DNA from 3 places in the Pseudomonas sp. LBUM1644 genome. Region 2 is predicted to be linked to each of the others. Evidence: predicted binding sites of a transcription regulator. Region 2 holds the regulator's gene; each other region holds the start of a gene.

Region 1 (9,580 bases), 210 kb from region 2:
ATGCCCGACACCGACGCGCGTTATCCGCGCTACCAAAAACTGAAAATCAAGGCGTTCGGTGGATGAGCCAGGACAACCCCGCATTGGATTTTTCGACGGTGATTGCCTCCACCGTGCACGACATGAAGAACTCGCTGGCCATGCTGATGCAGGCCCACAGCCAGTGGCTGGCACGTTTACCCGATCCTGAGCACCACAGTCCCGAGCAGGGCGTCATCGAGTACGAGTTCGCTCATCTCAATGGCATGCTGGTGCAGTTACTGGGCTTGTACAAACTGGGCGTCAACCAGATGCCGTTGCAGCCGGCTTACCACGAGCTGGACGATTTCATCGAAGCGCAACTGGCCTCCCATCAAGAGGTCTTTGCCAGCCGCGGGATCATCGCAACCTATGAAGTGGACCCGTTGAGCCCCCTGGGCTTTTTCGACCGGGAACTGGTCGCCTCGGTGCTGGGCAACAGCATCAACAATGCCATCCGTTACGCCCGCCACGCGCTGCTGATTACCGTCAGTGACGAGGCCGGGCAGTTGGTCTTGACCATCAACGATGATGGCGAGGGTTATTCGCCCGAGATGATCGAGCGTCAGGCTGATTACGTGCAGGGCATCAACCACAGCACGGGCAGTACCGGGCTGGGCTTGTACTTCGCCGGGCGGATTGCCGCGCTGCATCAGCGTAATGGTGTGGGCGGACGCACCGAAATCAGCAATGGCGGCTCTTTGGGCGGCGGAAAATTCAGCCTCTACCTCCCCTGACGAACACTTCCCCTATAGGAGCTGCCGCAGGCTGCGATCTTTTGATCTTGTTTTTAAAAAGCAACGTCAAAAGATCGCAGCCTGCGGCAGCTCCTACAGGGGGGGGGCGTGAATTCTTTGTGTGGGGTGCTTGATATTCCGAACACGCGGAGCCTATTTTGTACGCGTCGCCGTTCGCGGCTCGTACAACAACAAGGATTGCGTCATGACTACCGACGGCCAGGGCTCACTCGCGCAGCGATTGACGGGCATCAATGAGATCGAATGCGTCACGCCGGATTTGAATGGAGTACCCCGGGGCAAGGTGATGACCGCCGAGGGGTTCCTCGAAGGGCGGCGCTTGCAGATGGCGCGGGGTGTGCTGCTGCAATGCATCATGGGCGGATATCCGCCAGCGCGCTTTTACGGGAGTGATGATGGCGATCTCGCCCTCGTCCCCGATCCAGCGCAAATCCATCGCTTGCCCTGGAGCGAGCAGTCACGAGCTTTCGCCATTTGCGATGCAGATGAATTGACCGGTGAGAGCTCTCGTCTTTCGACACGCGGCCAACTCAAGGCCGTGATCGCCCGTTATGCCACGCTCGGTCTGTCACCCGTGGTGGCAACCGAGCTCGAATTCTTCATCTTTGCGCCCAATACCGACCCGACTCAACCGTTCGTGCCACCGGTCGGTCTGGATGGTCGCCGCGAGGAAGGTCATTCGGCATTCAGCGTCAGTTCCAACAACGGTTTGCGGCCGTTCTTCAGTGAAGTGTATGAATGCATGTCCGCACTGGGTTTGCCACGCGACACGTTCATGCACGAGATGGGTGTCAGCCAGTTCGAGATCAACCTGTTGCACGGCGATCCGTTGCTGTTGGCCGACCAGACGTTCCTGTTCAAACACCTGCTGAAAGAAGTCGCACTCAAGCACGGATTGACGGTGGTGTGCATGGCCAAGCCGCTGGCACATACACCGGGCAGTTCGATGCATATTCACCAGAGCATCGTCGACATCGGCACCGGCCGTAACGTGTTCAGCGACGAGGACGGCCAGCCGACCGCGACCTTCCGTCACTTCATCGGTGGCCTGCAGGCTGGCATGGCGGACTTCACCGCCCTCTTCGCGCCGAACGTGAACTCCTATCAGCGTCTGTGCCATCCGTTCGCCTCACCGAACAATGCCTGTTGGTCCCACGATAATCGCGCCGCCGGGTTGCGCATTCCCGCCAGTTCGCCGGCCGCTCGTCGGGTCGAAAACCGTTTGCCGGGCGCCGATGCCAACCCGTATCTGGCGATTGCAGCGAGCCTGGCAGCCGGGTTGTATGGCATCGTCAACGAACTGGAGCCGAGCGAGCCGATCCAGGGTGAATTCGAAGTGCCGGACAATCTTTCATTGCCGTGTACCTTGCATGCCGCCCTTGAGCGTCTGAAACGTAGCCAATTGGCGAAGGAACTGTTCGGCAAGGAGTTCATCGAAGGCTACGTCGCTTCGAAGACCATGGAGTTGACCAGTTTCTTCGATGAAATTACTCCCTGGGAGCGACGTGTCCTCGCCGCCCAGGCCTGACGAACCTTCGTCTTCGGGCTATCGTTTGATTAGTCCGTTTCTCACTGCAAGGAGCCGCTCGGAACGCCGATGCGCCAAATCTGGAAACCTTTTCGAGCGCTTTATTTTGCCTCGCTGATGATGTTGATCGGCTCTGGCTTGCTGAGTACTTACCTGGGCTTGCGCCTGGCGGCTGATCACGTCGACAGCCTGTGGGTCGGCGCGCTGATGGCGGCGAACTATTTCGGTCTCGTCCTGGGCGGCAAGATCGGTCACCGTTTGATTGCCCGGGTCGGGCATATTCGAGCCTACTCGGCCTGCGCGGGGATTGTCGGTGCAGCGGTGCTTGGTCACGGCCTGATCGACTGGCTGCCGGCCTGGATATTCCTGCGGGTCATCGTCGGCCTCGGCATGATGTGCCAGTACATGGTCATCGAAAGCTGGCTCAATGAGCAGGCCGAAGCCTCACAGCGCGGGGCGGTGTTCAGCGGCTATATGATCGCCTCGTACCTGGGGCTGGTGCTGGGTCAGCTGATTTTGGTCATGCACCCGGCGCTGGGCCTGGAACTGTTGATGCTGGTCGCGTTGTGCTTCGCGCTGTGCCTGGTGCCGGTGGCCCTGACTCGCCGGATTCACCCGGCACCGCTGCATCCCGCGCCGATGGAGCCGCGGTTCTTCATCAAGCGCGTGCCGCAGTCGTTGAGCACGGTGCTGGGGGCAGGGCTGATCATTGGTTCTTTTTACGGTCTGGCGCCGCTTTATGCCTCTCAGCAAGGGTTATCCACGGAGCAGGTCGGTCTGTTCATGGGTAGCTGCGTTTTCGCCGGGCTGATGGTGCAGTGGCCGTTGGGCTGGCTGTCCGACCGTTATGATCGGGCGTTGTTGATTCGCTGTTTTGCGACCGTCCTGGCCGTGGCTGCGTTGCCGTTGGCAATCATGCAACAGGTGTCACTGGAGATATTGTTCATCGCCGGGTTTGTGTGTTCGCTGGTCATGTTCTGCCTGTATCCGCTGGCGGTGGCCTTCTCCAATGACCACGTCGAAGGCGATCGTCGCGTGTCCCTGACCGCAATGCTGCTGGTGACCTACGGCGTCGGCGCCAGTATCGGGCCGTTGGTGGCCGGGGTGCTGATGAAGCTGTTCGGCAGTCATATGCTGTATGCGTTCTTCAGTTTTTTCGCGTTGGTGCTGGTGTGGCGGATCCGCCCGAAAGCGGTCACCAACCTGCATCAGGTCGACGACGCACCGCTGCATCACGTGGCCATGCCGGACAGTATGTCGAGTTCGCCGCTGGTGGCGTGCCTTGACCCGCGTGTCGACGAGCAAGTGGTACACGATCAGATGCAGAACCCGATCAACCCCGAGCCTGAGCCTGAGTCGGGACCCGAGTCAGAGCCCGACGCCGATTCGGATCCGAAAGACCCTGACGCGGGGCGCGAGCAAAGCTTTACCGAGGCGAGGCCCTGAATCCAGGGCATAAAAAAACGGGCAGTCACCGTAAGGGACTGCCCGTTTTCATTGAAGGATTTTATTACATGTCGTCTTTGTCAAAGCGCCGTGCTTCGCGCTGAAGCTGATAGACGAAGCGCTCGACCTGACGCTGTACCAGCCCGCTCATGTTGTGAAAGCGTACGCCGGCAAACGTCGTGGAGATTTTTTCTTCGAAGTGCAAGTACCGCAATTCGACCGGCGCCGTCATGTTGCCAAAAGGCAAGGAGGCCATGAAGCGGTCGTAGACCTGACCCAGTTGCAGGCGGCCAGTGATGTCACCTTCGAAGCGCAACTTGCAACCGGTCGCGGAAATGTCCAGCAGCTTGCCGCCGATAGGTGACTTGAGTTTCTCACCACCGATCTCGACATCGACCAGTTGCGCAAGCTTCAACGCAGCCCGGAAGGCATTGCGACGCTGGTGGTAGACGACTTCGTCGGGCAGAGGGCCCCGATAGCAGCGGGTGTTATTGGACTCGTCGATGCTCAGTGGCGCGTTGCTTTCCCAGGCAATGCGCACACCGTCATGAAACCCTTCAATCCGGAACGATTCGCCGGCCAGCAAATAGCGCTCGCCGTCGCGGGGCACCATTTCATCCAGGGCAATCATGTTGTTTTCACGGTCGACGTCTACCAGATAAGTCTGGAAGCGCTGGTTGCGCTCGTGGAACGTGATGATCAGCGGGTCATGGCTTTCCTGCAGCTGCCGCAGGTTGCCAGCGATTTCCATGGGCGTCGCGAGCACCTTGGGTGGCTGCGGAGTATCTTCCGCGGTTAAGGCATTAGACACGGTTCATCAATCTCCACACAAAATATGACTGCGGCTGGCCATCATATTGCCAGCATGTGACGCGTCTTGATAGGGCAAGCTCATCGGATGGACTTAAGCCTGACTGAGCGGGCGTGGCATGGCAAGCTTGGAGGTTGATCCACGGGCGTCGTAAAGCGCTGGCGGTTCGCCGCCGGTGAGGATTTTCAGCTGATTGGCCGTGGCGGCCTGCTGTACCAGGATCGATTGGCCATTGTTGACGTTGATGGCTTGGCACTGGGCCAAAAGTTGCGTGAGCACGTCGCTCTGCTCCAGCAGCTGGTCACCGATGCTCGAATGGCTGGCGAGTTGCTCCAGTCCATTGCGATTGGCAGGCAGACTCAGGCTGGCGAGAATTTCACTGCGCTTGCGGCCATGCTGCTCGAGCAAGATGATCAATGCCTGTTTCTGCGCCAGAATTTCTTCTAGCAGTTGCATCTCCCGACCGTGCAGCGCGAGTGACTCGGTCTGCAGCAACGCCAGCAATTGTTGCGCTGGAGCAAAGTCGTCGGTGATCAGTTGCAGTAAATTAGTGTCGTGCATGGCTGGCCTTGGGTTTTAAGCGTCCAAAAGCCTGGCGCCGGCCTTGGCCTAGCGCTGGGCTTCGAAGTTGAGCAGTTTGCTGGCTACACGGTTGCTGTCGACTTTATAGCTGCCATCGGCAATCGCTGCTTTCAACTCGGCCACGCGGGCGTTGTCGACGGCAGGCTGATCGCGCAGCTTGTCAGTGACCTTCTGCAACTGTTGAGCCTCATCGCTGAAATGTACCGATTCCCCGCTCTTGACGGTACTGGCCTGTTCGGCCGGGGTAGTCAGCGGCGCGGATTTGCCGGCTTCGGCAGTGTCCTTGGCAGCGCTGGTACGTGTACCACCGGTAAGTGACGAGGAGCTGTTCAACCGGCTGAAATCGATGACCATGATAAAAAACCTCTGGGTATTTGGACGCTTGCCATGTTTTCGGCCATACCCGGAAAAACTTTAGGCCCAATTATCAATGAGCTTGCGCGCGTCAACGCTTGCCCTGCATGGGGCACAGTTTAGGGAACAGTCGGTCTGTTCGCCACATCCACACCAACAGAAAGCCCTACATGGCCACTTCCACCTGACCCGGCGCGATGACTTGCGCCTTGATCACCCGTTGGGAGTTGAGGTTTTTCACCCGGATCTGTTCACGCAAACCGCCGTTGGACAATGCTTCCCCCGGCATGCGCACGCTGAGCGTACCACTGCGCGCGGTAATCACCACTTGGTCACCCTTGCTGATCACTTCCGCCTGTTCCATGTGCACCAAGGTAATGACTTGGTCGGCGACCATTGGTCGGGTCAATTTTTGCCCGATCGCCTGGTCGACCGACGTCAGGTAGCCCTGGCTGATCAGGCTGATGTCGCGCTCGCGCAGCGCCACGTCTTGAGGTTCGATAATGCCGGCGCGGCGCAGGGGGCGGGTGGTGGTCACAATGTCGCGAAACAGGCGCACTTGAGCGGGTACGAAGACCGTCCAGGGTGACGCCCCCTCGCAGCGAACCTTGACCGTAACCCGACCCAGTGGCTTGGCCGGACTCTCGAGGGTGGCTGTCAATTCCTTGTCGCACATGGGCATGCGCAGACGCGGATCAAGCTGGTTGACTTCGATTTCGTAACGGCCTTCCGTTTGACTCGTAGCCAGATAGTCCTCTACGGTGAATTCAAGAAAGCCCTGAGTGACGCCGATAAGCATGTCAGGCAAGGTAACCGCGTCAGCAAGGGCAGGGCTGCCAGCGTTGAACAGGCAAACGGCCGACATCGCGCAAAGCACTTTGCGCAAGTTTGATGTCAGGCGTCGAAAAAATGTCGGTTCTGTGTTCATAAGAGTTAAAAAGCAAGCGCCGTGCCGTTTAGTGATGAAGGTGCGTCGCAACACACTTAAGCGTTGGTGTAGGAGTCTGTGCATGGCTGGGGTAATGGATGCGGTAAACCAGCGCACGCAACTGGTGGGGCAGAATCGCCTTGAGCTGTTGTTGTTCCGTCTCGACGGCCAGCAGCTCTACGGGATCAATGTGTTCAAGGTTCGCGAGGTGCTGCAATGCCCCAAGCTGACCCTGATGCCCAAGTCCAGTCCTGTCGTGTGCGGTGTGGCAAACATCCGGGGGGCGACCATTCCGATTCTGGATCTGGCGATGGCGACCGGTTCCGGCGCGCTGAAGGATCAAAGCAATCCTTTCGTGATCATCACGGAGTACAACACCAAGACCCAGGGTTTCCTGGTGCGGTCGGTGGAACGTATCGTCAACATGAACTGGGAGGAGATTCATCCGCCACCCAAGGGCACGGGGCGCGACCATTACCTGACGGCTGTGACTCGGGTCGACAATCAGTTAGTCGAAATCATCGACGTCGAGAAAGTGCTGGCAGAAGTGGCGCCGACACCGGAAGCGATTTCGGTGGGCGTGGTGGATGTCGAAACCCAGCACAAGGCGCTGTCCCTGAAAGTATTGACGGTCGATGACTCGTCGGTGGCGCGCAAGCAAGTCACCCGTTGCCTGCAGACGGTCGGCGTCGAAGTGGTGGCGTTGAACGACGGCAAGCAAGCGCTGGATTACCTGCGCAAGCTGGTCGACGAGGGCAAGAAGCCGGAAGAAGAGTTCCTGATGATGATTTCCGACATTGAGATGCCGGAAATGGACGGGTACACCCTGACGGCCGAGATCCGCAACGACCCTCGCATGCAAAAGCTTCATATCATCCTGCATACTTCGTTGTCGGGCGTATTCAATCAGGCGATGGTCAAGAAAGTCGGAGCCGATGACTTCCTTGCCAAATTCCGTCCTGATGACCTGGCATCCCGGGTAGTCGACCGGATCAAAGCAGCAGACATCAGCTAGGGGCCTTCTGCTCCTGGTGATAAACACGATTTAAGAGGCGGCATCATTGTCTACGGGTAATTTGGATTTCGAACAATTCCGGGTATTTCTGGAAAAAGCCTGTGGCATTTTGCTCGGTGAAAACAAGCAGTACCTGGTCTCGAGCCGTCTCAACAAGCTGATGGAACAGCAGGGCATCAAGTCTTTGGGTGAGTTGGTCCAGCGCATCCAGACCCAGCCGCGCAGCGGTTTGCGCGAAATGGTGGTGGATGCCATGACCACCAATGAAACCCTGTGGTTTCGTGACACCTATCCGTTTGAAGTCTTGAAGAACAAGGTGTTGCCCGAAGCGATCAAGGCGGCCCCTGGCCAGCGTCTGCGGATCTGGTCGGCGGCGTGCTCATCGGGTCAGGAACCGTATTCGCTGTCGATGTCCATCGATGAGTTCGAACGGGTCAACCTGGGTCAGTTGAAGATGGGTGTGCAGATTGTTGCCACTGACCTGTCCGGCACCATGCTGACCAATTGCAAGACCGGCGAGTACGACAGCCTGGCGATCGGCCGGGGTCTGTCGCCCGAGCGCCTCCAGCGTTACTTCGACCCGAAAGGGCCGGGCCGCTGGGCAATCAAGGCACCGATCAAAAGTCGGGTGGACTTTCGTTCGTTCAACCTGCTGGACAGCTATGCCAGCCTCGGCAAGTTCGACATCGTGTTCTGCCGCAACGTATTGATCTACTTCTCTGCCGAGGTGAAGAAAGACATTCTGTTGCGCATCCACAGCACGTTGAAGCCGGGCGGGTATCTGTTCCTCGGCGCGTCCGAAGCGCTGAACGGTTTGCCGGACCACTACCAGATGGTCCAGTGCAGCCCGGGAATTATTTACCAGGCGAAGTGATGCAAGTGCGGCAGTCAAAAAAAAGCGGGAGCCCAAGGCTCCCGTTTTTTTTTGCCTGCCGCACTTGCATCACGTAGGAGCTGCCGCAGGCTGCGATCTTTTGATCTTGTATTTTTAAGAGCGAGATCAAGATCAAAAGATCGCAGCCTGCGGCAGCTTCTACAGGGAGGAGGGGAAAGCGGCAGAAAAGCGGCAGGCGGCGGAAAACGGTTGCCGCTTTTCTGGCATTGCCGCGTTGCCACCGCCCGCAAAGCCACGGTTTATGGGCTTTTTTGAATTGGCACGCCGCTTGCTATGTTCAACCTACGAAAAATCAGGTCACCCGAAGGTTTCCCGGCATGAGCATCAGTTTCGATAAAGCGCTCGGTATCCACGAACAAGCCCTGGGCTTCCGCGCTCAGCGTGCCGAAGTCCTGGCCAACAACATCGCCAACGCCGATACCCCGAACTACAAGGCTCGGGATCTGGACTTCTCGAAAGTGCTCGCCGAGCAGAACGAGAAAACCAAGAACGGTACTTTCGCCTTGAACATGACCAACAGCCGCCATATCGAAGCTGAAGGCCTGGGCAATGGCGACGAGTCGCTGCTGTATCGCACGCCGATGCAACCGTCGATCGACCAGAACACCGTGGACGCCCAACTGGAGCAGTCGAACTACGCGGAAAACGCGGTCAACTTCCAGGCCAGCTTCACCCTGCTCAACAGCAAATTCAAAGGGCTGGTGTCAGCCCTTCGCGGAGAGTAAGCCATGTCTCTATCCAGTGTTTTCAACATTGCCGGTAGCGGCATGAGTGCCCAGACCACTCGCTTGAACACCGTGGCCTCGAACATCGCCAACGCCGAAACCGTCTCGTCGAGCATCGACAAGACCTATCGTGCGCGGCACCCGGTGTTCGCCACCATGTTCCAGGGCGGCCAGAGCGGCGGCAGCGATTCGTTGTTCCAGAGCCAGGACGCGGCCGGTCAAGGCGTACAAGTGCTTGGCGTGGTCGAAGACCAGAGCAACCTTGAAGCGCGCTATGAGCCGAACCATCCGGCGGCCGACGCCAAGGGCTACGTCTACTACCCGAACGTCAACGTGGTGGAAGAAATGGCTGACATGATTTCCGCGAGCCGTTCGTTCCAGACCAACGCCGAAATGATGAACACCGCCAAAACCATGATGCAGAAGGTCCTGACCCTCGGTCAGTGATAAGGGGCGACTTTCATGAGTATTACCGATACCACCAGCAGCTTGAGCCTCAACGACATCCTGGCCAACTCCT
Region 2 (9,580 bases):
CGTGCAACTGATCGAGCAGTGACTCAAACTCGGCATCGGTAATTTCGTCGCTGGTTGCTGCATTGCCCGCGGGCAGCGGAGCCGGGGCCTCGGCCTGAGCCTTGACGGCATTCAGCGAGTCCAGCAGTTGTTCGAATTCGTTATCAGTGATGTCGCCCGATTCGCCTTCAGCCGCCGGCGCTTCGAACACTTCGGCAACCGGGGCCGACTCATCAGCGGTTTGCGGCTCGGCCAGACGGGCCAGGGCAGCGAGCAATTCAGGTGTCGCGGCCGTGATCGGGCTGCGTTCACGGACTTCGGTAAACATGCTGTTCACCGCGTCCAGCGCTTCGAGAACCACGTCCATCAGTTCCGAGTCGACGCGACGCTCACCCTTGCGCAGGATGTCGAACACGTTCTCGGCGATGTGACAGCACTCCACCAGCTCGTTGAGCTGGAGGAAGCCGGCGCCCCCTTTTACAGTGTGAAAACCGCGAAAAATTGCATTGAGCAAGTCCGCATCATCCGGTCGGCTTTCAAGCTCGACCAGCTGTTCGGACAGTTGCTCTAGAATCTCGCCGGCCTCAACCAGGAAATCCTGAAGGATCTCTTCATCGGCGCCGAAGCTCATGTATGGGGTGCTCCTAACAGGTTTAAAAACCTAAAATACCTAAAATTCTAAAACCCTAGGCTGGATAGCAAATCGTCCACATCGTCCTGACCGGACACAACGTCTTCTCTTTTATCGGCATGAATCTGCGGACCTTCACCCTGAGAGAGATGTTTTTGCGGATCTTTTTCTGCAAGCATCGCATCACGGTCATGTTCGATGCCCGCAAAGCGGTCCACCTGACTGGCCATCAGCACGAGCTTGAGCAGGTTGCTTTCAACTTCGGTGACCAATTGGGTCACACGCTTGATCACCTGACCGGTGAGGTCCTGGTAATCCTGGGCCAGCAGAATGTCGTTGAGGTTGCTCGACACGGCGCGGTTGTCTTCACTGCTGCGCGTCAGGAAACCGTCGACGCGACGGGCCAGCTCGCGGAACTCTTCGGCTCCGACTTCGCGACGCATGAACCGACCCCAGTCCGCGCTCAAGGCCTGGGCTTCTTCGCTCAGGCTGTTGACCAGCGGCGTGGAGTTTTCCACCAGATCCATGGTGCGGTTGGCCGCCGCCTCGGTCAGCTTGACCACATACCCCAGGCGCTCGGTGGCGTCGGTGATCTGTGACACTTCCTCGGCTTGCGGCATGTTCGGGTCAATCTGGAAATTGACGATCGCGCTATGCAGCTCACGGGTGAGCTTGCCCACTTCCTGGTACAGGCCACGGTCACGGGTCTGATTGAGCTCATGGATCAGTTGCACCGCATCGCCGAACCTGCCTTTTTCAAGGCTCGCGACCAGTTCGACGGCGTGTTTTTTCAGGGTCGATTCAAAATCGCCCTGTGAAGATTCTTTATGCTCCATAGCTCCCCCGTGGCGCAGTCCATCAACCGATGCGTTCGAAAATCTTCTCGATTTTTTCTTTCAACGCCTGGGCCGTGAAGGGTTTGACCACATAGCCGTTTACACCGGCCTGGGCCGCTTCGATGATCTGCTCGCGCTTGGCTTCAGCGGTCACCATCAGCACCGGCAGGTGCTTGAGCTTTTCATCGGCGCGCACGTGGCGCAGCAGGTCGATACCGGTCATGCCAGGCATGTTCCAGTCCGTTACCAGAAAGTCGATGCTCCCGCTGTTGAGAACCGGAATGGCAGTAGTGCCATCGTCGGCCTCGACCGTGTTGGTGAACCCAAGGTCACGCAACAGGTTTTTTATGATCCGCCGCATCGTTGAGAAGTCATCAACGATGAGGATTTTCATGTTCTTGTCCAATTCGACCTCCAAGCAGTCTTAAACGCGCCCAGCACCTGGACGCGCCATTTCAATCAATCCGGCAAAGCACTCAATGACTGTCTGGAGCACAACAGATCGAGACCGGCGCAGTTCAACACCACACCAGCCACGTTCGCAGTGTCCCCACACTGCCTTCAGCGCGCTCGCCACTCCCCCAAACGCCCCCGCAAACGGGCCGCGCACTGGCTGTGTAACTGGCTGACCCGAGATTCGCTGACCCCCAGGACTTCACCGATTTCCTTGAGATTCAGCTCTTCGTCGTAGTACAGCGCCAACACCAGTCGCTCACGCTCCGGCAAATTGGCAATCGCGTCCGCCAGCGCTGCCTGGAAGCGTTCATCTTCCAGATCGCGTGACGGCTCGAGATGAGCACTCGCGCCATCCTCGTGCAGCCCTTCGTGTTCGCCGTCCTGCAACAGATCGTCGAAACTGAATAAACGGCTGCCCAGGGTGTCGTTCAAAATCCCGTAATAATCGTCGAGACTCAATTGGAGTTCGGCCGCAACCTCGTGATCTTTAGCGTCACGACCGGTTTTAGCTTCAATCGAGCGAATGGCGTCGCTGACCATCCGGGTATTGCGGTGGACCGAACGTGGCGCCCAGTCCCCCTTGCGGACTTCATCGAGCATGGCGCCGCGGATTCGAATGCCCGCGTACGTCTCGAAACTCGCGCCTTTGCTGGCGTCGTATTTGGTCGACACTTCCAGCAGACCGATCATCCCGGCCTGGATCAGGTCTTCGACCTGGACACTGGCCGGCAGACGCGCCAGCAAGTGATAGGCAATGCGTTTAACCAGTGGCGCGTAACGCTCGATCAGCTCGTACTGCGCGTCACGTGCCGACTTCTTGTAGAGGTTGTAACCGCTGGCTGTCATAGAACCGGTCCTGCCGTTTGTTGCACGAGGCGCTCGACGAAAAACTCCAGGTGCCCACGCGGGTTGGCAGGCAGCGGCCAGGTATCGACCTTCTGTGCAATCGCCTTGAAGGCCAGCGAGCACTTGGAACGCGGAAAGGCTTCATACACGGCACGTTGCTTTTGCACGGCCTTGCGCACGCTTTCGTCGTACGGCACCGCACCGACGTATTGTAGGGCGACGTCGAGGAAGCGATCCGTGACCTTGGTCAACTTGGCGAACAGGTTGCGACCTTCCTGCGGGCTCTGGGCCATGTTGGCCAGGACGCGGAAGCGGTTCATGCCGTAATCGCGGTTAAGCAGTTTGATCAGGGCGTAGGCGTCTGTGATCGAGGTCGGTTCATCGCACACCACCAGCAGGACTTCCTGGGCGGCGCGGACGAAACTGACCACCGAGTCACCAATGCCCGCAGCGGTGTCGATCACCAGCACGTCGAGGTTGTCGCCGATATCGCTGAATGCCTGGATCAGGCCGGCGTGTTGAGCCGGGCTCAGATGAACCATGCTCTGGGTGCCGGACGCTGCCGGGACGATGCGGATGCCGCCAGGGCCCTGCAACAGAACGTCGCGCAGCTCGCAGCGGCCTTCGATCACGTCGGCCAGGGTACGTTTGGGTGTCAGTCCCAGCAGGACGTCGACATTTGCCAGCCCCAGGTCGGCGTCCAACAGCATGACGCGACGGCCGAGCTCAGCCAGGGCCAGTGACAAATTCACTGACACGTTAGTCTTGCCGACGCCACCTTTGCCGCCGGTCACCGCGATCACCTGTACGGGATGCATGCTGCCCATGTTATTTCTTTACCTTGTCTTGCATAGACGGAGGCCACATTACTGGCTGCGCGTTCACAAACGGAACAATGCATGGCAGACCATCGATGTAGGTACAAAAACTGTTCATTAATACCTCAGCCAACCTGCTTGGTCGGGCTGTGGTAAATATCAGCGAACATGTCAGCCATGGCTTCTTCGCTGGGTTCTTCCTGCATTTGCACGCTGACGGCGCGACTGACCAACTGATGACGGCGCGGCAGATGCAAATCATCCGGAATCCGCGGGCCATCGGTCAGGTACGCCACCGGCAAGTCATGACTGATGGCCAGGCTCAACACTTCGCCCAGGCTTGCCGTTTCATCCAGTTTAGTCAGGATGCAGCCAGCGAGCCCGCAGCGCTTGTAACTGTGATAAGCGGCCGTTAGAACCTGTTTCTGGCTGGTGGTTGCCAGGACCAGATAATTTTTCGATCGTATACCACGCCCGGCCAGGCTCTCGAGCTGCATGCGCAGGGCTGGATCGCTGGCTTGCAGGCCGGCGGTATCGATCAGCACCACGCGCTTGCGCAGCAAGGGATCCAGTGCCTGAACCAATGACTGGCCCGGATCGACGTGGGTCACCGACACATTGAGAATACGGCCGAGGGTCTTGAGCTGCTCCTGGGCACCGATACGGTAGCTGTCCATGCTCACCAGCGCGATGTTTTGCGCGCCGTACTTGAGCACGTAACGGGCCGCGAGCTTGGCCAGGGTGGTGGTCTTGCCCATGCCGGCAGGGCCGACCATGGCAATGACTCCGCCCTCCTCCAGAGGCTCGACTTCCGGAGTGGAGATCATCCGCGCCAGGTGCGCCAGCAACATGCGCCAGGCCTGGCGGGGTTCTTCAATGTCGGTAATCATCGCCAGCAGATCGCGCGACAACGGCCCGGACAGGCCGATGCGTTGCAGGCGACGCCAGAGATTGGCCTGGGCCGGACGGCTGCCTTGCAGCTGATTCCAGGCCAGGGAGCCCAGCTGAACTTCCATCAGCTCGCGCAGGCTGTTGAGTTCGAAACGCATCGAGTCGAACGCCCGGGGATCAACGCCCGTCGAGGTCGGCGCAGGGGTCGGCGCAGCACGACGGGGTTCGGCGTAGGTCGGTTCGATCAGCGGCTCGGCGGCGGTCAGCGGCAGACCGGCGAACAACTGGCGGTTGGTGCTCTTGTCGCTCTCGCCATCGCCACGCAGGCTCAGCTCGGCCTGGGCGGTCACGATCCGCGACTGGGTCTTGCGCAGCTCATCCTCGAGTTCCATGTTCGGAACACGCGGGGCCAACGCCGACAGTTTGTAATCCAGAGCGGCCGTCAGCTCGACACCACCGGCGATCCGGCGGTTGCCAATAATGGCGGCATCAGCGCCCAGCTCATCACGAACCAGTTTCATGGCCTGACGCATATCGGCGGCGAAAAAACGCTTAACTTGCATAAACCACTACCTCAGCCGTTGGGCCCTACTGTCGCAACGATGGTCACTTGCTTGTTGTCAGGAATTTCCTGGTAAGCCAACACATGCAAACCCGGGACTGCCAGTCGGCCGAATCGCGACAACATCGCGCGAACCGGACCGGCTACCAGCAGAATCACCGGTTGACCTTGCATTTCCTGACGCTGCGCCGCTTCGATCAACGAGCGCTGCAGTTTCTCAGCCATGCTTGGCTCCAGCAGAACGCCCTCTTCCGAGCCTTGTCCTGCCTTCTGCAGACTATTGAGCAATATTTGTTCCAACCTTGGCTCCAAGGTGATAACTGGCAGCTCGGACTCAGTCCCTACAATGCTTTGGACGATTGCACGGGATACGCCGACGCGTACGGCGGCGACCAATGCGGCAGTATCTTGACTCTTGGCAGCATTGTTGGCGATGGCTTCGGCGATGCTGCGAATGTCGCGCACCGGCACTTGTTCAGCCAACAGTGCTTGCAGGACCTTGAGCAATTGCGACAGCGACACCACGCCCGGCACCAACTCTTCCGCCAGTTTCGGCGAGCTTTTCGCCAGCAACTGCATGAGTTGCTGCACTTCTTCGTGACCGATCAGTTCACTGGAGTGCTTGTACAGAATTTGGTTCAAGTGGGTTGCCACCACCGTACTGGCATCGACCACGGTGTAACCGAGGGATTGCGCCTGCGCGCGCTGGCTGATTTCGATCCAGACAGCCTCCAGCCCAAAAGCCGGATCTTTGGCGGTTATGCCGTTGAGCGAACCGTAGACCTGCCCGGGGTTGATCGCCAGTTCGCGGTCCGGATAAATCTCCGCCTCCGCCAGGATCACGCCCATCAGGGTCAGGCGATAGGCGCTAGGCGCCAAGTCAAGGTTGTCACGGATATGCACAGTTGGCATCAGGAAGCCCAGGTCCTGGGACAGCTTCTTGCGCACACCTTTGATCCGCGCCAGCAGCTGGCCACCCTGGTTGCGGTCCACCAGCGGAATCAGGCGATAGCCCACTTCCAGGCCAATCATGTCGATTGGGGTGACGTCGTCCCAGCCAAGTTCCTTGGTTTCCTGGGCGCGGGCTGGCGATGGCAGCAGTTCCTGCTGGCGCTTGACCTCTTGCAGGGCCTGAACCTTGACGACGTTCTGCTTTTTCCAGAACAGGTACGCGCCGCCGGCCGCGAGGGCCGCCATGCTGAGAAAGGAGAAGTGCGGCATGCCGGGCACCAGGCCCATGACTGCCATCAGACCGGCCGCCACCGCCAACGCTTTAGGCGAGGCGAACATCTGGCGATTGATTTGCTTGCCCATGTCTTCCGAGCCGGAAGCACGGGTCACCATGATCGCGGCGGCTGTGGATAACAACAGTGATGGCAATTGCGCCACCAAACCGTCACCAATGGTCAACAGCGCGTAAACCTTGCCGGCATCGCCGAAGCTCATGCCGTGCTGGAAAATACCAACCGCCATGCCGCCGATAAGGTTGATGAACAGAATCAACAGGCCGGCGATGGCATCACCACGGACGAACTTGCTGGCGCCGTCCATGGAACCGTAGAACTCGGCTTCCTGTGCCACTTCCATCCGGCGCAACTTGGCCTGGTTCTGATCGATCAGGCCGGCGTTCAAGTCGGCGTCGATGGCCATCTGTTTGCCGGGCATCGCATCGAGGGTGAAACGCGCGCTCACCTCGGAAATCCGCCCGGCACCCTTGGTCACCACGACGAAGTTGATGATCATCAAAATCGCGAAGACCACGATACCGACCACGTAGTTACCGCCGATTACCACCTCACCGAAGGCCTGGATCACCTTGCCGGCGGCAGCATGGCCGTCCTGACCGTGGAGCATCACCACCCGCGTGGAGGCCACGTTCAGCGCCAGTCGCAGCAGTGTCGCCACCAGCAGAATGGTCGGGAACACCGCAAAATCCAGCGGCCGCAAGGCGTACACGCAGACCAGCAACACCACAATCGACAACGCGATGTTGAACGTGAAAAACACGTCAAGCAGGAACGGCGGCACCGGCAGCATCATCATCGCCAGCATGACCAGCAGCAACAACGGCACGCCCAGATTGCCCCGACTTAAGTCGGCAACGTTTGTGCGAGCAGTGTTGAGTAACTGAGAGCGATCCACCGGTTTTCCCCGTGCCTTAAAGCAAACTTTTGACGCCTGAAGCAGGCGCAGAGCGGGTACTGCAAGAAGCTTTCCAACTTTTGCCGGGGTTTGAAATAGAGAAATTTCGCCTACAAAAAAGATCGCAGCCTTCGGCAGCTCCTACATTGAAATGCGTACACCTGTAGGAGCGGCCGAAGGCTGCGATCTTTTGATTTTGAGATCAGGAATGTCTGGACTCACCGCTGACCTCATGTAGCAGCTGTCGAGCCCGCGAGGCTGCGTCCGGCTGCGCAGCAGTCGTAAAAACCCCACGAGGACTTTGGTCGAGCGCACCCCCGGCTCGAACGCAGCCTCGCGGGCTCGACAGCTGCTACAAGCGTCAGCGCAGAAATCGCGCGTCGAGTTCAGCGCAGTCGTCAATCGAACGGGCCTGCACCAACCTACCTATCAGTTCTGCTAGTACCCGACCCTGGCGAAACCGCCAATACTGAGCGCCAGTCCTTCGGACCTTTGGAGCATTCACTCATGCAACCACGGCGCGAAACCCAGACCTGCCATTACCGCTACGACGCCTTGGACCGGTTGATTGCCCATTCGCCGCCCAGCGCGCCCGAGCATCAGCGCTTTTATTGCAAAAGCCGGCTGGCCACAGAGATACAGGGAGCGATGCGCTATTCAATCGTCCAGCACGGCGACCAGCTTCTGGCGCAACGGCAGGGCGAGGGCGATGCACTCGATGCCACGCTGCTGGTAACCGACCAGCAGCGCTCGGTGCTGTACGCGCTGGAGGCCAAGCACTCCCAACAACCCATCGCCTATTTGCCCTACGGGCAGCGAAACGTTGAAAACGGATTACTCAGCCTGCTTGGCTTCAACGGTGAAAGGCTGGATCCGGTGACCGGGCATTATTTATTGGGCAATGGGTACCGGGCGTTTAATCCGGTGTTGATGCGGTTTAATAGTCCGGATAGTTGGAGTCCGTTTGGGGAAGGTGGGTTGAATCCGTATATGTATTGCCTTGGAGACCCGGTCAATCAGGACGATTCGAACGGACATGTTTCCTTGCGCATGATTGTGAAACTTGCAGCTTGGAGGGATCGAGCAATTGCTAGAGCGGCTACAACCCGGCAACTTAAAAAACTGACGGAATTATCGTCCACGACCTCCCCAATGCCTTTTCCACTCAATGCTCTGGAACAACTGCAAGCCGCAAAGAACAGTAGCATCAGCTTAAAAAGAATCTCCTTACAGAAAGTAAAAAGTCTAGGAATAACGGAGCGAGACGCCCCAATCCCCCAAGCCTTCACAGATGCGAAATCAGCCGTTGCAAATATCGAGACAACCCTCCACGAAACCCGCGAGCAATACGTGACTGAACAGCTAGAAAGAAGTTTCGTCAGGTACGGCAGATTAGGAATAGCTGGCCGCGCCGAGCTCGGAGGTATAAGCGAGCTTGAGCTTGGCTCTGCAAGTGGACTACCACCTTTATCACCCACCTCCCAAAAATTATTTTTCGGTAAATTAGACAAAGTAATGGACGCAGCAATAGCTAATTTGCGGCGCACTTAAAGACAGGCTAGATCAACAACTTACGCCTAGCCGGATGCTTTCCGGATCCAATTCGGTGGAGTAGTAGAATTTCTAAAAAAAGGGGGGGGGGTTATTTAAGCGCAACTTTTTCGGAGGCGGGATAGAGGTGTTTGCAAGCCCGGAAGATCAAAAGATCGCAGCCTTCGGCAGCTCCTACACAGGTATTGCGTACACCCTGTAGGAGCTGCCGAAGGCTCGGGCCGCGTTCGGACGATCTTTTGCTTTGGATTTATCAAGAATCGCGGCGCAAATCCGGCGGAATGGGCAAATCATCCTTAATCGGATCCGGCCGCTTGCCCTTGCCAGCCCGGTGCTGTCGGATCTGGTAAACGTAGGCCAGTACTTGGGCGACGGCGAGGTAGAGACCGCCGGGAATTTCCTGGTCGAGTTCCGTGGAGTAATAAATCGACCGTGCCAACGCCGGCGACTCCAGCAACAACACTTCATTCGCCACGGCGATTTCACGGATTTTCAGCGCCAGGAAATCACTGCCCTTGGCGATCAACATCGGCGCCCCGCCCTTGTCGGGGTCGTACTTGAGCGCCACGGCGTAGTGGGTCGGGTTGGTGATGACCACGTCCGCGTCGGGAATCGCCGCCATCATCCGGCGCTGGGACATTTCGCGTTGCAGCTGGCGAATCCGCTGTTTGACCTCGGGCCGCCCTTCCTGATCCTTATGCTCGTCGCGCACTTCCTGCTTGGTCATCAGCAGTTTCTTGTGGCTTTCCCACAGCTGCACCGGCACATCCACGGCCGCAATGATGATCAGGCCGCAGGCCATCCACAACGTGCTCCAGCCGACCACTTGCAGGCTGTGTGTAATCGCTTGATCCAGCGGCTCATGGGC
Region 3 (9,580 bases), 580 kb from region 2:
CCGAGGACGCTGAACCGGTGGTGGAAGTGGCGAAGACCAACCTGAGCAAACGCCGTACCATCGACAATCTGCTGGAGGAGCGCCGACTGCAAAAGCAATTGGCCGATTACGATTTTGACCTATGACACCTAAAAGCCTCCCGAAACGGAGGCTTTTTACTAAGTGCCGAATGCTCGCGCAATCACACCAGGCCATTGCGCTGAGCCAGTTCGATGAGGTCGACCAGGGAACGTGCATTGAGTTTCAATAACAGGCGAGTCTTGTAAGTACTGACGGTTTTATTGCTCAGGAACATCCCGTCGGCAATCTCCTTGTTTGTCTTGCCTCGCGCCAATTGCTGCAAGACCATCATTTCCCGTCCTGACAGACGATCCACCATATCGGATTCACTGGCATTCCCCAGGCTGGAGCGCACGGTATGCAAAGCCTGGTTCGGAAAATAACTGTAGCCTGACAATACTGCTTTAATTGCGCTGAGCAATTCAGTGAGATCCTGCTGTTTGCAAACATATCCCGCGGCCCCCGATTGCATACAACGCATTGAAAAATGCCCGGGAGCCTGGGAAGTCAATATCAGTACTTTCATGGGCAACGCGACCGACGTCAGGCGCGCGATGACTTCCAGTCCATCCAGTTTCGGAATTCCAATATCCAGAATGACAATATCCGGCATATGTTCACGCGCAAGTTGCAATGCATCCACGCCATTATCTGTTTCTGCAATGACTTCGTAGCCATGACGTTCCATTAGCATACGTACCGCAAGACGAATGACGGGGTGATCATCCACGATCAGCACTTTATTCATGGGCTAGTCCAATTTCGCTGTTCGAATTTTTAGAGCCCGCACAATAGCCTAGTCGTTTCACCCCTGGCATGCCGGCCCACCCAGCCATCCACAGCGAGAGACATTCCCTACAAATAATGCAGATTATTCCTACAAATCCCCCTTGAAAAAGCCATACCAGAAACACTTTCAGACTGACGGCATTTCTCTATGCACGGCTTTTTTGTATCGAGTTACGACCATAAATCCAAACTAACAAAGCAAGAAACAAAAAATCGCCAACACTTCTGCCATAACAATAGAGCTATAACGAACCCCTCACGACAAATCTACTATATTGACAATGATACAAAACAATCACCCATCAACCCTTCGAGAACAGACGAACTTAAATGAGCATATACAATGAAAAAACTCAAACATCAAACCACTACCCCCCTGACTATCATTGCAATATTTGCAACACTGTCTGAAACTTCGGCAGCTCTATCGCTGCCCTTCCTCGACAACAAAGACAGGGAGATCTACATCTGGTTTCTAATCGGATTTCCTTTTTATTTACTCTTACTCTTTTTCGCCACACTCAACTTCAACTATAAATCGCTTTACGCCCCCTCGGATTTTCAAAAGGGCAAGCATTTCATAAAAATCATGGATAGCACTGAGCGCTTGGACGATGACGTCGCACTGGAAGATAAACTGAAGGACAGCGAGCCGAAAAATTCAAAACATCCACGCAAACGCAACAATCATTAGCGTTTTATGGATTGGCGGGAGAGATAAACGGACACGTGAAGAACTGAATCGCAAGAGCAGGTAACATCACTTTTTTCAAATGTGTGGCCGCGTCGACGACGGGGCCACACATTCAATTCGTTCTACGGTCTCAAAGGCTTCAGAACAGCTTCCGGCCTTTGTTCGCCGCGATACGCATGCGCAAGGCGTTGAGCTTGATAAAGCCCGCCGCGTCAGCCTGGTTGTAGGCGCCGCCATCTTCTTCGAAGGTTGCGATGTTGGCGTCGAACAACGATTCGTCGGACTTACGGCCAGTGACGATCACGTTGCCCTTGTACAGCTTCAGGCGTACAACGCCGTTCACGTGCGCCTGGGATGCATCGATCATCTGTTGCAGCATCAGACGCTCAGGGCTCCACCAGTAACCGGTGTAGATCAGGCTGGCGTATTTCGGCATCAGCTCGTCTTTGAGGTGAGCGACTTCGCGGTCCAGGGTGATCGATTCGATCGCACGGTGAGCGCGCAGCATGATGGTGCCGCCCGGGGTTTCATAGCAGCCACGGGACTTCATGCCCACGTAACGGTTCTCGACGATGTCGAGACGGCCAATACCGTGTTCACCACCGATACGGTTCAGGGTCGCCAGCACGGTGGCCGGGGACATTTCGACGCCGTCCAATGCGACGATGTCGCCGTTACGGTAGGTCAGTTCCAGGTATTGCGCTTTGTCAGGAGCCTTCTCCGGGGAGACGGTCCATTTCCACATGTCTTCTTCGTGCTCGGTCCAGGTGTCTTCCAGCACGCCGCCTTCATAGGAGATGTGCAGCAGGTTGGCGTCCATCGAGTACGGGGATTTTTTCTTGCCGTGACGCTCGATCGGGATGTTGTGCTTTTCTGCGTAATCCATCAGCTTTTCACGGGACAGCAGGTCCCATTCGCGCCACGGAGCGATCACTTTCACACCTGGTTTCAAGGCGTACGCGCCGAGTTCGAAACGAACCTGGTCGTTGCCTTTGCCGGTGGCGCCGTGAGAAATGGCGTCAGCGCCGGTTTCGTTGGCGATTTCGATCAGGCGCTTGGCGATCAACGGACGAGCGATGGAAGTACCGAGCAGGTACTCGCCTTCATAAACGGTGTTGGCGCGGAACATCGGGAAAACGAAATCGCGCACGAATTCTTCGCGCAAGTCGTCGATGTAGATCTCTTTGACGCCCATGGCCTGAGCCTTGGCGCGTGCAGGTTCGACCTCTTCGCCCTGACCCAGGTCAGCGGTGAAGGTCACGACTTCACAGTTATAAGTATCCTGCAGCCACTTGAGGATCACCGAAGTGTCCAGGCCGCCGGAATACGCCAGAACGACCTTGTTTACGTCCGCCATGCCATCACTCCACGGGGTTCTACGGAAAGCCGTCGAGTCTACCGGGCATGCAGAATAATTTACAGAGGCGCGACAGCTTATGACGACGAAGCGACAGAATCTGTCGAACGCGCGACGATGACCAACAAGTCAGGAAGTTGCCGAACTGCTGCCCGGCGTCGTGACCTGAGGTGCAACCTTGTCGGTCGGCGCCACCCGCTCCAGGCGCACGGCGACCCGGCGATTCTTCGCGCGGTTGGTGGCATTGGTGTTCGGCGCCACAGGGTAGCGCTCGCCGTGGAAGCGCATGGTGATCTGCGATTCCTGAACGCCATTGGCCTTGAAAAAGTCCATCACCGCCAACGCTCGGCGGCGTGACAACTCGCGGTTGGTCAGGCGATTGCCGCTATTGTCGGAGTGACCATCAAGCTCGATGTGATTGACCGTCGGATCCGCCTTCATGAATTCCAGCATGACCTGCAGCTGCGACTTGGCTTGCGGATCCAGTTCGATGCCCTCGCCCGGAAAACCGATCTCGGACTGTTTGACCTGTTCAAAATTTTTCGGCAGCAGTTTCGCCACGCAACTCTGGTAATCATTGAAGGCTTTACTGAACTTGACGGGCAACAGGCGTACTTCGGACACCCGACCATCGCCCGAGGAATGCCGGATGACCGGACTGCGCCCGTCCATCAAGCCACTGATCAAGCGCCCGGCCTGAACTTGCGAGCTGTTGAACAGTACATTGCCGCTGCCGATTCGCACGGACCCCAGGTTGATGTCGCCGCGCCCTGGCTGCCACGGCGCGGCGGCCGCCAGCAAGGTCGCCGAACCACCGCCGATCATCGCGTTGTAGGTCTTCAGACGGAACGTCGCCTGCTCGCCGGCGCGACGCACGAACTCCCCCGAACCGAAATCGGTGATCGGCTGAGCCAGGCGGCATTCGAACTGGTCACCTTCGACCGTCCACTCGATGCTCTCCAGACGGGTCTGGAAAGTGAGCGCCATCGCAGGAAGGCTGGCAAACACACTGAGCAAGGCTAAATAACGCTGGCGCACGGGAGGCTCCACTGGCTTCTACGACAAAAAGACCGACACACACTTGTTTACGGCGTACCTGTTGGATATCGGAAGCTTCCTGCAAAACTTGATAGCGAGTGCCTGCAAGAGTCTTTTCCGGTAGCATTCCCCTCAGTTTGACCCGCCTGGAATCCCCTCATGTCCGACCGCCTGACCCTGCTGCGTCCCGACGACTGGCATATTCATCTTCGCGATGGTGCCGTGTTGCCCAATACCGTCGCGGATGTCGCGCGCACCTTTGGTCGCGCGATCATCATGCCTAACCTCGTACCTCCGGTGCGCAATGCGGCTGAAGCCGACGGCTATCGCCAGCGGATTCTCGCTGCACGCCCGGCCGGCAGTCGCTTCGAACCGCTGATGGTGCTTTACCTGACCGACCGCACCCAGCCTGAAGAAATTCGCGAGGCCAAGGCCAGCGGTTTCGTTCACGCCGCCAAGTTGTACCCGGCCGGCGCGACCACCAATTCGGATTCTGGCGTCACCAGCATCGACAAGATCTTCCCGGCGATCGAGGCCATGGCCGAAGTCGGGATGCCGTTGTTGATTCACGGTGAAGTCACCCGTGGCGATGTCGACGTGTTCGACCGCGAAAAAATCTTCATCGATGAACACATGCGTCGTGTGGTCGAGCGTTTTCCGACCCTCAAAGTGGTGTTTGAACACATCACCACCGCCGATGCCGTGCAGTTCGTCAACGCCGCCCCGGCCAACGTCGGCGCGACCATCACCGCTCATCACTTGCTGTACAACCGCAACCACATGCTGGTCGGCGGTATTCGGCCCCACTTCTATTGCCTGCCGATTCTCAAGCGCAATACGCACCAGGAAGCCCTGCTCGACGCCGCCACCAGCGGCAGCGAGAAATTCTTCCTGGGTACCGACTCGGCGCCTCACGCGCAGCACGCCAAGGAAGCCGCTTGCGGTTGCGCCGGTTGCTACACCGCTTATGCGGCGATCGAGATGTATGCCGAGGCCTTCGAACAACGTAACGCGCTGGACAAGCTCGAAGCCTTCGCCAGCCTCAACGGCCCGCGCTTCTATGGCCTGCCGGTGAACACCGATCGCATTACCCTGGTCCGCGAAGAATGGACCGCCCCCACCAGCCTGCCATTTGGCGAGCTGACCGTTATCCCGCTGCGCGCCGGTGAAAAACTGCGCTGGCGCCTGCTGGAGGAACACGCGTGAGTGAAGACCATTACGACGACGAACAGGACGGTCAAGGCGGTGGAGGTGGTTCACGCCACCCGATGGCCGCTCGCTTCCGTGGGTACCTGCCAGTCGTTGTCGACGTTGAAACCGGTGGTTTCAACTCTGCCACTGACGCCTTGCTGGAAATTGCCGCAACCACCATCGGCATGGACGAAAAAGGGTTTGTGTACCCCGACCACACCTACTTCTTCCGTGTAGAACCCTTTGAGGGCGCGAACATCGAAGCGGCCGCGCTGGAATTCACCGGGATCAAGCTCGATCACCCGCTGCGCATGGCGGTCAGTGAAGAAGCGGCGCTGACCGATATCTTCCGCGGCATTCGCAAGGCCTTGAAAGCCAACGGCTGCAAGCGGGCGATTCTGGTCGGGCACAACAGCAGCTTCGACCTGGGCTTTCTCAATGCGGCCGTCGCGCGCCTGGACATGAAGCGCAACCCGTTTCATCCATTCTCCAGCTTCGATACCGCAACACTGGCGGGCCTGGCGTACGGCCAAACCGTACTGGCCAAGGCTTGCCAGGCAGCCGATATCGATTTCGACGGTCGTGAAGCCCACTCGGCTCGCTACGACACCGAGAAGACGGCCGAACTGTTCTGCGGCATCGTCAATCGCTGGAAACAAATGGGTGGCTGGGAAGATTTCAACGACTGATTTTGTCTATGTAGGAGCGAGCTTGCTCCTACAGGGATTGCAGTTTCCGCCCATAAAAAAACCGGCCTCAGCGGCCGGTTTTTTTTATGCCTGACGCGTGGCTTACAGCTTGCCAGCGTTCTCGGTCAGGTAAGCCGCGACGCCTTCGGTCGAAGCGGTCATGCCTTTGTCGCCTTTTTTCCAGTTGGCAGGGCAAACTTCGCCGTGCTCTTCGTGGAATTGCAGCGCGTCGACCAGACGGATCAGCTCTTCCATGTTACGGCCCAGCGGCAGGTCGTTGATGATCTGCGAGCGAACAACGCCTTTGTCGTCGATCAGGAACGCGCCACGGAAAGCCACGCCGCCTTCGGACTCAACGTCGTAGGCCTTGGCGATTTCGTGTTTCATGTCGGCAGCCATGGTGTATTGAACCTGGCCGATGCCACCATTGTTCACCGGGGTGTTGCGCCATGCGTTGTGGGTGAAGTGCGAGTCGATCGAAACCGCGACCACTTCAACATTGCGTGCCTTGAAGTCAGCCATGCGGTGGTCCAGAGCGATCAGCTCGGACGGGCAAACGAAGGTGAAGTCCAGTGGGTAGAAGAACACCAGGCCGTATTTGCCTTTGATGGCCGAGGACAGGGTGTAGCTGTCTACGATCTCGCCATTGCCGAGTACGGCCGGGACGGTGAAGTCAGGGGCTTGTTTGCCTACGAGTACGCTCATTGGATATCTCCTGGTGTAAAGACGTGAAGAACCGGGTTCGCACCAGCCTGCCACCCTGAGGCGACAGCCCTGTGACACGAACCCGTTTCGCAAAGACCGGCCATCATACACTGCGTGTTTGACCTGTCCAAAAAAGCGTCCGTTACATTTCAGCGAGGATCACTCGTACGAAAACCGTTCGTCAGTCACACGGCTTTATGCCGCAATGGCCTTAGAAACCACTTTGACAATCATTCTCGTTAACATTAAGATCCATCGCAATTGAGTCACAACCAGCGACGGTTTTCAGTTATGTATGTTTGCCTCTGCACTGGCGTTACCGACGGTCAAATCCGCGATGCAATCTATGAAGGTTGCTGCAGCTACAAAGAAGTCCGTCAGGCCACCGGCGTTGCGAGTCAATGCGGCAAATGTGCCTGCCTTGCCAAGGAAGTGGTTCGCGAAACCCTGACGAAATTGCAATCGGCCCAGGCTTCTATACCTTTTCCAGTTGAATTTACAGCCGCCTAATTACCGTATTTTAAAGAACCGGACACTTGTCCGGTTTTTTTATGCCTGAAAATCAATTGCTTAGGCGCTAGACGCGGAACACAAACATTCTTATTCCGATTAATTTTCACTTAAGTTTCAATAACTTAGGTTTGACACTCCTAATTACGCGGCTCAAACTCTGCGCTATAGACAGCTAATACAGGGCAGGACCCCATCATGAAAGGCGACATTACAGTCATCCAGCATCTCAACAAGATCCTTGCCAATGAGCTGGTCGCGATCAATCAATATTTCCTGCATGCGCGCATGTACGAAGATTGGGGCCTGAACAAGCTCGGCAAGCACGAGTACCACGAATCCATCGACGAGATGAAACACGCGGACAAGCTGATCAAGCGCATCCTGTTCCTTGAAGGCCTGCCGAATGTCCAGGATCTGGGCAAGCTGCAGATCGGCGAACACACCCAGGAAATGCTCGAATGCGACCTGCGCATCGAGCGTACCGGCCACGCCGATCTCAAAGTTGCCATCGCGCATTGCGAAACCGTGGGCGACTTCGGTAGCCGCGAACTGCTTGAAGACATTCTTGAGTCTGAAGAAGAACATATCGACTGGCTGGAAACCCAACTGGGCCTGATCGATAAAGTCGGTCTTGAGAATTATCTGCAATCGCAGATGGGCGAAGAGTAAGTTAACGCCTGCTAGACGCGAGACTATAAAAAGCCCCGCTCTCTTTTAATGAGACGGGGCTTTTTAGTCTCTACTGCAGGGGGAATATTCCTAAAGCCTGCCCCCATCAAGTCGATAACCCGGCATCGAGAGCTGTTGGCGATCCCCTGATCGCCCGCCACCTTTTTCCACAGAAGGTTTTTATGTCTTCCAACAAAGCCCGCGCAGACTCACTTTCGCTTCTGCTGTTTACCTTGCGCAGCGGCAAGCTCATGGCGATCAACCTGCTGAAAGTCAGTGAAATCATCCCCTGCCCGCCACTGACCAGACTCCCCGAGTCACACCCCCACGTCAAAGGTATCGCCACCCTGCGCGGTGCCTCTTTGTCGGTGATCGACCTGAGCCGCGCCATCGGCGAACGACCGTTGGAAGACCCGAACGGTGGCTGCCTGATCGTCACCGACGTCAGCCGCTCCAAACAAGGCCTGCACGTTCAAGCGGTGAGCAAGATCGTCCATTGCCTGACCACCGACATCCGCCCGCCGCCCTTCGGTTCTGGCGGTGTGCGCTCCTATATCACCGGCGTGACGTCCGTCGACGGCACATTGGTGCAGGTGCTGGACATCGAAAAAGTGATCCACGGCATCGCCCCGGCACAGATTGAAATGGCCCCGACCGAACTCAGCATGGAAGACGCCGAAGTCCTGGGCAATGCGCGAATACTGGTGGTCGATGACAGCCAGGTCGCGTTGCAACAATCGGTTCACACCCTGCGCAACCTCGGCCTGCAATGCCACACCGCCCGCAGCGCCAAGGAAGCCATCGATTGCCTGCTGGACCTGCAAGGCACGGCGCAGCAGATCAACCTGATCGTGTCGGACATCGAAATGTCCGAGATGGACGGCTATGCCTTCACCCGCACCCTGCGTGAGACTCCCGACTTTTCGCATCTGTATGTGTTGCTCCACACCTCGCTGGACAGCGCGATGAACAGCGAAAAGGCGCGTCTTGCCGGTGCGAATGCGGTGCTGACGAAGTTCTCTTCGCCAGAACTGACCAAGTGCCTGATCGAAGCGGCCAAGGCCGTCGCCGAACAAGGTCATTGAGTGTTGGCCGAAGCATTTTGCTTTTTGATGCGGCGCAACCTTGCCGAGGCTGTTCCAGCCATCCAGTGGCCCAACGGCATCGAATTGATCGAATACCGTCCCGACCTCGCCGACGCGGTTCATCAGCTGATGCTACTGGGTTATCAGGAAGGTGGCGGCCGCGTGCCGGCACTCAATGTCTGGCAGCAGCGCTTTGAATCCGATCCCGAATACGATCCTGGCCTGTGCTTTATTGCACTGGATGCCGATGGCGTCGTCGGGGTTGCTCAATGCTGGACCAGCGCCTACATCAAGAATCTGGTGGTGCATGCGCGGGCTCAGAGGCAAGGCCTTGGACGCGCATTGCTGCTGCATACGTTCAACGTGTTCAAACAGCGCCGTGAAGGTTTTGTGGATTTGAAGGTGCTGGAAGATAACCTTCGGGCACAGCGGCTGTATGAAAGTGCCGGGATGTATGTAGTTCGCCGGGAACCGGTTCCCTCCTGATACCGCTAAAAGATCGCAGCCTTCGGCAGCTCCTACATTTGGAATGCGTTCCCTTGTAGGCGCTGCCGAAGGCTGCGATCTTGGCGATGTCGGCTAACCCAGATCCCTTGAGGCATACTGCAACTTTGGCTACCACCAGCCCAAGGATGCCTGCCCCGTGAAAACCTTAACCCTGACCTTCCTCTGCCTCACCGCCCTCGCCACCCAGGCTCACGCTTCCAGCCCTGACGCATGGGCCGCCTTCGATAAAGCCGTGCTCGCCAGTTGCACCAAGGCCAGTGGCCTGAAGAACGCCAAACCGGTC

What was found. Region 2 encodes FliA, which starts transcription of late flagellar genes. Its sites were predicted from a motif close to CTAAAGTTTNNNNNNNNNNNGCCGNTAA; they were not measured.
Region 1: a site for FliA is predicted at 5,534-5,561, ahead of flgM (flagellar biosynthesis anti-sigma factor FlgM). Genes of this name have one in related genera too.
Region 3: a site for FliA is predicted at 4,004-4,031, ahead of ACA052_RS23815 (flagellar protein MotY). Genes of this name have one in related genera too.

Annotation. Positions count from the first base shown of each region.
Region 1 covers NZ_CP166812.1:4,825,826-4,835,405, reverse strand. The annotation lists gene ACA052_RS22090 (response regulator) at 1-66, shown strand, start outside; gene ACA052_RS22085 (sensor histidine kinase) at 63-755, shown strand; gene ACA052_RS22080 (glutamine synthetase family protein) at 1,063-2,304, shown strand; gene ACA052_RS22075 (MFS transporter) at 2,374-3,750, shown strand; gene ACA052_RS22070 (flagellar brake protein) at 3,815-4,561, opposite strand; gene ACA052_RS22065 (flagella synthesis protein FlgN) at 4,655-5,122, opposite strand; gene flgM (flagellar biosynthesis anti-sigma factor FlgM) at 5,171-5,497, opposite strand; gene flgA (flagellar basal body P-ring formation chaperone FlgA) at 5,664-6,425, opposite strand; gene ACA052_RS22050 (chemotaxis protein CheV) at 6,508-7,440, shown strand; gene cheR (protein-glutamate O-methyltransferase CheR) at 7,487-8,314, shown strand; gene flgB (flagellar basal body rod protein FlgB) at 8,653-9,060, shown strand; gene flgC (flagellar basal body rod protein FlgC) at 9,064-9,507, shown strand; gene flgD (flagellar hook assembly protein FlgD) at 9,523-9,580, shown strand, end outside.
Region 2 covers NZ_CP166812.1:4,618,742-4,628,321, forward strand. The annotation lists gene ACA052_RS21050 (chemotaxis protein CheA) at 1-610, opposite strand, end outside; gene ACA052_RS21055 (protein phosphatase CheZ) at 658-1,446, opposite strand; gene ACA052_RS21060 (chemotaxis response regulator CheY) at 1,469-1,840, opposite strand; gene fliA (RNA polymerase sigma factor FliA) at 2,008-2,748, opposite strand; gene fleN (flagellar synthesis regulator FleN) at 2,745-3,575, opposite strand; gene flhF (flagellar biosynthesis GTPase FlhF) at 3,692-5,020, opposite strand; gene flhA (flagellar biosynthesis protein FlhA) at 5,032-7,161, opposite strand; gene ACA052_RS21085 (RHS repeat-associated core domain-containing protein) at 7,654-8,712, shown strand; gene flhB (flagellar biosynthesis protein FlhB) at 8,966-9,580, opposite strand, start outside.
Region 3 covers NZ_CP166812.1:5,202,566-5,212,145, forward strand. The annotation lists gene ACA052_RS23795 (PA3496 family putative envelope integrity protein) at 1-125, shown strand, start outside; gene ACA052_RS23800 (response regulator) at 182-808, opposite strand; partial or broken gene ACA052_RS23805 (hypothetical protein) at 1,193-1,453, shown strand; gene ACA052_RS23810 (argininosuccinate synthase) at 1,683-2,900, opposite strand; gene ACA052_RS23815 (flagellar protein MotY) at 3,030-3,938, opposite strand; gene pyrC (dihydroorotase) at 4,098-5,144, shown strand; gene rnt (ribonuclease T) at 5,141-5,818, shown strand; gene ACA052_RS23830 (peroxiredoxin) at 5,921-6,523, opposite strand; gene ACA052_RS23835 (bacterioferritin-associated ferredoxin) at 6,815-7,033, shown strand; gene bfr (bacterioferritin) at 7,232-7,705, shown strand; gene ACA052_RS23845 (chemotaxis protein CheV) at 7,888-8,790, shown strand; gene ACA052_RS23850 (GNAT family N-acetyltransferase) at 8,818-9,276, shown strand; gene ACA052_RS23855 (hypothetical protein) at 9,434-9,580, shown strand, end outside.